Regions from separate parts of the Burkholderia sp. MR1-5-21 genome, predicted to be linked through region 2. Evidence: predicted binding sites of a transcription regulator. Region 2 holds the regulator's gene; each other region holds the start of a gene.

Region 1 (2,269 bases), on a different contig from region 2:
TCGTACGACGGCAGCGCGGGCCAGCCGAACATCGTATTGACGAACGTGTTCGCATAGGTGCTGACCATGAACTCCTGGTCGAGGCTCTGCTGGCCGATCTTCACGTCGACGCGCTTGTCGAGGAACGACTGCTGGTACCACAGCTCCCAGAGGCGCGTCGTGTCCTGCGCCTCGATGCCGCTCGCGGTGTTCAGCGTGCCGAGGTTGGTCTGGCTCAGGTTGCGGCCGTGGATCTGCAGCGCGCTGACGTTGAACGTGCCGCCCGGCAGGCCGATCGCCTTCTGCGTATCGACCGACAGCGTGGCGGTCGTCAGGCCATCGTACGTGCCGCCGCGGTTCAGGCCGCCGCGCAGGTTCGCGAGGTATTCGCTGGTCTCGGTGATCAGCAGCGTCGCGCCGTACTTGCCGAGCCACGGCCGGATGCCGCCCATGTCGCCGAGCAGGGTCTGGCGGGTCCAGATGCCCGTCCACATGTTGGTGGGCTTCGCCTGGATCGCGAGATCGGCTTCCGGCGCTTCCGGCTGCGCGTCGACGGGCGTGTCGGCAAACGCGGCGACGCTGACGAGCGACGCGCACGCGAAAGCGGCCGCACGGGCAGCGAGGGCGGCGGGCCGCATCCGCGAGCGAACGCGGTCCCGATCGGGCGATGCAAACTTCATGTCATTCCCCTGGTGCTATTTGATCTGGAGTCCTGCTTTTCCGGCGCTCTCCGAACGCTCGGCGACGGGTGGCCAGGGCATGAAGATGAACGCAACGCGGCGCATCGTAGGAGCGTTGAATAATAAAGTCAATGTAAACGAGAATGATTCGCATCCAAATTACTGGATGTAATGGCCGTCCTTACGGATAGGGCCTGACACGCGTTTTCGTGAATTGAAAACGTAAATATCGGTGTAATACAAATGTATGATTCGATGCGGGCCGATGCATCCGGGCGGGGCGGCCGGAGACGGCGCGTTGAGTGGGGGGGCGGATGAGTGGCGACCTCGTCAGCGCTGGCTGGCAATCGGCGGATGGAATCGGCATGATTGCGCACCCCCTCGGACGAGTGCCAACCGATCCGCGACCTCGTGCTTACCCTGTGTTTTATCGGGGAATGATTGCCGGCCAGGGCGGTCGAAGGGGGAGCCGGCGGGCCCGGTTGCGAATCCCAAGTGGATGTTTTCAAACAGTATTGCTGGAATTCGAGCGCGGGTTTGAACGCCTGTCGGCGCGCTGAAAAAACCTGCTTTGCCACTTCTTGAATTTGTCAAAACCCGTCCATATAATTAGCACTCGCTGCACGAGAGTGCTAACAATTCTCTGCCGGGCATCCCGCCGGGCAGATTCCCTAAGCGTTCTTCAATCTCATTCAAGAGAGGAGTGAATATGAACCTTCGTCCTTTGCACGATCGCGTGATCGTCAAGCGCCTGGATCAGGAAACCAAGACCGCCTCGGGCATCGTGATCCCCGAAGCCGCAGCAGAAAAGCCGGATCAAGGTGAAATCCTGGCAGTCGGCCCGGGCAAGCGCGACGACAAGGGCGCACTGATCGCCCTCGACGTGAAGGTCGGCGATCGCGTTCTGTTCGGCAAGTACGCTGGCCAGACCGTCAAGGTTGAGGGCCAGGAACTGCTCGTGATGCGCGAAGAAGACATCATGGCCGTGGTCAACGCCCAGTAAGCGTCCACTTACGGTTCACATTCTCAGAGAATTCAAGGAGTTAGAACATGGCAGCTAAAGACGTCGTATTCGGCGATTCCGCCCGCTCGAAGATGGTCGAAGGCGTGAACATTCTCGCCAACGCAGTGAAGGTCACGCTGGGTCCGAAGGGCCGCAACGTGGTGCTCGAGCGCAGCTTCGGCGGCCCGACGGTCACCAAGGACGGTGTGTCGGTCGCGAAGGAAATCGAGCTGAAGGACAAGCTCCAGAACATGGGCGCGCAAATGGTCAAGGAAGTGGCTTCCAAGACCAGCGACAACGCAGGCGACGGCACGACGACGGCAACCGTCCTCGCGCAATCGATTGTCCGCGAAGGCATGAAGTACGTCGCATCGGGCATGAACCCGATGGACCTGAAGCGCGGCATCGACAAGGCCGTTGCAGCGGCAGTCGAAGAGCTGAAGAAGATCAGCAAGCCGTGCACGACGAACAAGGAAATCGCGCAGGTCGGCTCGATCTCGGCGAACAGCGACTCGTCGATCGGCGATCGCATCGCTGAAGCGATGGACAAGGTCGGCAAGGAAGGCGTGATCACCGTCGAAGACGGCAAGTCGCTCGCCGACGAACT
Region 2 (2,269 bases):
AGCAGCGACCGTTCCTCGCGCTCGAACTTGCCGGACAGCATCACCGGGACGCGCGCCTGCATGTCGGCCGCCGCGATGTCCGTGACGAAGCCGAGCCGCCCGTGGTTGATCCCGATCAGCGGCGTCTTGTACGGCGCGAGCTGCCGGCCGATGCCGAGCATCGTGCCGTCGCCGCCGAGCACGACCGCCACGTCGGCACGCGCCCCGATTTCGGCCGGGGTGAGCGCCGGGTAGCCGGCGATGCCGAACTCGCGCGCCGTGTCGGCTTCGAAGACCACCTCGAAACCCTGCTTCGCGAGGCAGTCTGCCAGCGTGGCGAGCGGCTCGGCGATGCCGGGCGTGTTGCTCCGGCCGACGAGCGCGACAGTATGGAACTGATTACCGGTTTTCATGGCGGCATTACACCATAGCTCGTTGACGAAAAGAACCGTCCGCGGCGCCGGGCGCTGCGGAAGGCCCGTTCGGGCACTGTCCGCGGCCACTCGCCGCAGTCGCGCGGTTGCGCTAAAATTTTCCACCATGCTAGATCCTCGCGCACGAACCCTCCTGAAAACCCTGATCGAACGGTATATCGCCGACGGTCAGCCGGTCGGATCGCGCACGTTGTCCCGTTATTCCGGGCTCGAGCTGAGCCCGGCGACGATCCGCAACGTGATGTCCGACCTGGAGGAGCTCGGCCTCGTCTCGAGCCCGCACACGTCGGCCGGCCGCGTGCCGACCCCGCGCGGCTATCGGCTGTTCGTCGACACGATGCTGACGGTCGATGCGCCGATCGACGCCGATGCGGTCACCCGCCAGGTGCAGACCACGCTGCAGGCCGGCGAGCCGCAGCAGAAGGTGGTCGCGGCCGCGGCGAGCGTGCTGTCGAACCTGTCGCAGTTCGCCGGCGTCGTGCTGACGCCGCGCCGCAGCCACGTGTTCAAGCAGATCGAGTTCATGCGCCTGTCCGACAAGCGCATCCTGCTGATCATCGTCACCCCCGAGGGCGACGTGCAGAACCGGATGCTCGCGACCCCGCGCGACTACTCGCCGTCGCAGCTGACCGAGGCGTCCAACTACATCAACGCGCATTTCGCCGGCCTGTCGTTCGACGAGGTGCGGCGCCGCCTGCGCGACGAGATCGACCAGCTGCGCGGCGACATGACCGCGCTGATGCATGCGGCCGTGACCGCGAGCACCGAGGTGCCGGATACGGAAGACACGGTGCTCATTTCCGGCGAACGCAACCTGCTCGAGGTGGCGGACCTGTCGTCCGACATGGCGCGGCTGCGCAAGCTGTTCGACGTGTTCGACCACAAGACGGGCCTCCTGCAATTGCTCGACGTGTCGAGCCACGCCCAGGGCGTGCAGATCTTCATCGGCGGCGAATCGACGCTCGTGCCGATCGAGGAAATGAGCGTCGTCACCGCGCCTTACGAGGTCAACGGCAAGATCGTCGGCACGCTCGGCGTGATCGGACCGACCCGCATGGCGTACAACCGGGTGATCCCGATCGTCGACATCACCGCGCGGCTGCTGTCGCTGACGCTCAGCCAGCAATAACCGGTCCAGCCATCTTGACGCGGCGCGGTGCGCGCCGCAATCGGCCGAACGGCCAGCTACCCCGGCCGGGACGGCCCGCTATAATTGAAAGCCGTCCGGTTCCGTGCCCCGAGCACGTTCTCTTTATGCGCTTCGATCTTGAGCCGCCATCGAGCGTCGCCGCCGCCCATCGCATCGCGGTGCTGCTGATCAATCTCGGCACGCCCGACGCGCCGACGCCGCGCGCGGTCCGGCGCTACCTCGCCGAATTCCTGTCCGATCCCCGCGTCGTCGAAATCCCGCAGGCGGTCTGGCAGATCCTGCTGCGCACGGTCATCCTGCCGCTGCACGGCCGCGCGTCCGCGAAGAAGTACGCGGCCGTCTGGATGCCCGAAGGCTCGCCGCTGCGCGTGCACACCGAGCGCCAGGTCGAAGGCGTGCGGCACCTGCTCGCGTCGAACGGCTACCACGTGCTCGTCGATTACGCGATGCGCTACGGCAGCCCGAGCATTCCGCAGGTGCTCGCGCAACTGAAGCGCGCGGGCGTCGAGCGGGTGCTGCTGATGCCGATGTATCCGCAATACTCGGCGTCGACGACCGCGACGGCGTTCGACGCCGCGTTCGCCGCGCTCGCGCGCGTCCGCAACCAGCCGGAAGTCCGCACCGTGCGCCAATACGCCGACCATCCGGCGTATATCCACGCGCTCGCCGAGCAGGTGCGCCAGTACTGGGCGCAGCATGGCCGGCC
Region 3 (2,269 bases), on a different contig from region 2:
ACACGAAAAGGAATGCCACGCGCGTTCATGTCTCGGTCGCGCACCGCGTCGCCTGCCATGCGAGCAGGCGCCAGCGCCCCTGCTCCTGCGTCTGCACGGCCGTGTACGCAATCGGAAACACGAGGCCGCCGTTGTTCGTCTCCATCTCGATCAGTGCGCGCCCGGTGACGATGCAGGTCTCGTCGCCGACGGGCAGCACGTCCTGCGACTGGATCTCGATCTGGCGATAGCGGCGGCGGCCGGCGGCAATGGCGTCGATGAACTGCTGCTTCGTTTCCCGTTTGCCGTTGGTGTGGACATAGAACACCTTGTCCGACAGCAACGACTCGAGCGCCTCGCCGTCCCCGTCCACCATTGCACGGAACCGATCGCGCTCGAGCGCGCGGATCGCATCGACCACCTTCGCCATCGCCTGACTCCTCGGCAACGCGCACGCCGTGCGCGGGCGTGCGGATCAGAAGTTGTACTGCACGTAGAACTGGTGGAAATTTATACCAGGATTCGGCTCTTTGATACCCGCGTTAGACACATGTTGAAAACGGTAGCCGACCTGATACTGTTGGCGTTCTCCGAACTGCGCGCCGACGCCGACCACGTCCACGAACTGGAACGCGGTCGACAGCGACAGATTGGTCGCAATCGTCGGATGGGACAGCAGCCGCACGCCCGCGCCGGCCTCGACGAACGGTCGCACCTCGCCCGCGCTCTTGATGAAGCGGAACATCGGCGTCCCGCCGACTTCCCAGATGCTGCTGTGGATGTTGCCGCCCGTATGCCAGTAGCCGACGTGGCCTTCCATCACGAACGCGAAGTGCCAGCCGCCGACCTCCCACCACGTCCAGCCCGGATCCCAGACGACGCCGAGGTCGCCCTTGTCGATCCCGTGGCGATCGGAAAACCCGCCGCCCGCCTGGATCCCCCAACGATCCGCAAACGCCGCTCCGGACCCGCCAAGCAATGCCGCAGCCAGGACCGCATGCATCGCAAGCCGGCCGCGCAGCCGACCATTCTTCTTATTGTTCATCTGACACTCCAACTCTGTGGGTTGAATGGCACCGGCCGCGGCGCGGCCTGGCACGAGCGAACAGAATGGTATGGTAAAGGACTTTTCCGATCGGCATCGCGTAGCGAAATGGTTTGCTTCCCAAACGACAAAAATCGAAATCGTCTACTGATTCCTCGGAAAAACAACGAGTTACGGAACTTGCTGGCGTTCGAGCGGTCACGCCTAATACTATCGACATCGCAAGATCGATAGAAAACCGGGAACTTGAAAGCCCGTGCCCTCTCTAAGGAATTAGCACTCAGTTGGCTGGAGTGCTAAGATTGACCGCGGAATCATCCGAGTCCGGGGTTCATCCCTGATTCCAAAGGAGTTTTCTTAAGTGAGCAACGCTCTGACCCTCCCGAACACCCTGAGCCCGGCGTCTGCTAAGGCCGAATCGGCAGGCTCGCTGGCGCTCGCAACCCATTCGATGTTGCCGGGCCAGCTGGGCAACATCGACGCCTATATCCAGGCGGTCAATCGTATCCCGTTGCTGACGGCCGAGGAAGAACGCCAGTACGCGACCGAGTTCCGCGAGCAGAACAACCTCGACTCGGCCCGCCGTCTCGTGCTGTCGCACCTGCGGCTCGTCGTGTCGATCGCGCGCAACTACCTCGGCTACGGCCTGCCCCACGGCGACCTGATCCAGGAAGGCAACATCGGCCTGATGAAGGCCGTGAAGCGCTTCGATCCGGCGCAGAACGTGCGTCTCGTGTCGTATGCGATCCACTGGATCAAGGCCGAGATCCACGAATACATCCTGCGCAACTGGCGCATGGTGAAGGTCGCGACGACGAAGGCGCAGCGCAAGCTGTTCTTCAACCTGCGCAGCCACAAGAAGGGCATGCAGGCGATGACGCCCGAGGAGATCGACGGCCTCGCGCAGGAACTCAACGTCAAGCGCGAAGAAGTGACCGAGATGGAAACGCGGCTGTCGGGCGGCGACATCGCGCTCGAGGGCCAGGTCGAGGACGGCGAGGAAAGCTATGCGCCGATCGCGTATCTCGCCGATTCGCACAACGAGCCGACCGCCGTGCTCGCCGCGCGTCAGCGCGACACGCTGCAGACGGACGGCATCGCGCAGGCGCTCGACGCGCTCGACGCGCGCAGCCGCCGCATCATCGAGGCGCGCTGGCTGCACGTCGACGACGACGGCTCGGGCGGCTCGACGCTGCACGACCTCGCCGCCGAGTTCGGCGTATCGGCGGAACGCATCCGCCAGAT

Evidence for each region. The regulator HrcA, encoded in region 2, represses chaperone genes, less so after heat shock. The targets are predictions, from matches to a motif close to TTAGCACTCNNNNNNNNNGAGTGCTAA.
Region 1: the regulator HrcA is predicted to act here: its motif matches at 1,269-1,295, upstream of groES (co-chaperone GroES).
Region 3: the regulator HrcA is predicted to act here: its motif matches at 1,298-1,324, upstream of rpoH (RNA polymerase sigma factor RpoH).

The regions. Positions count from the first base shown of each region.
Region 1 is NZ_JBSAXD010000021.1:65,558-67,826, forward strand. It holds gene ACV229_RS25935 (carbohydrate porin) at 1-617, opposite strand, end outside; gene groES (co-chaperone GroES) at 1,369-1,662, shown strand; gene groL (chaperonin GroEL) at 1,710-2,269, shown strand, end outside.
Region 2 is NZ_JBSAXD010000007.1:218,696-220,964, forward strand. It holds gene ACV229_RS12615 (NAD kinase) at 1-392, opposite strand, end outside; gene hrcA (heat-inducible transcriptional repressor HrcA) at 520-1,542, shown strand; gene hemH (ferrochelatase) at 1,668-2,269, shown strand, end outside.
Region 3 is NZ_JBSAXD010000009.1:188,468-190,736, reverse strand. It holds gene ACV229_RS15095 (nuclear transport factor 2 family protein) at 26-409, opposite strand; gene ACV229_RS15090 (acyloxyacyl hydrolase) at 455-1,024, opposite strand; gene rpoH (RNA polymerase sigma factor RpoH) at 1,386-2,269, shown strand, end outside.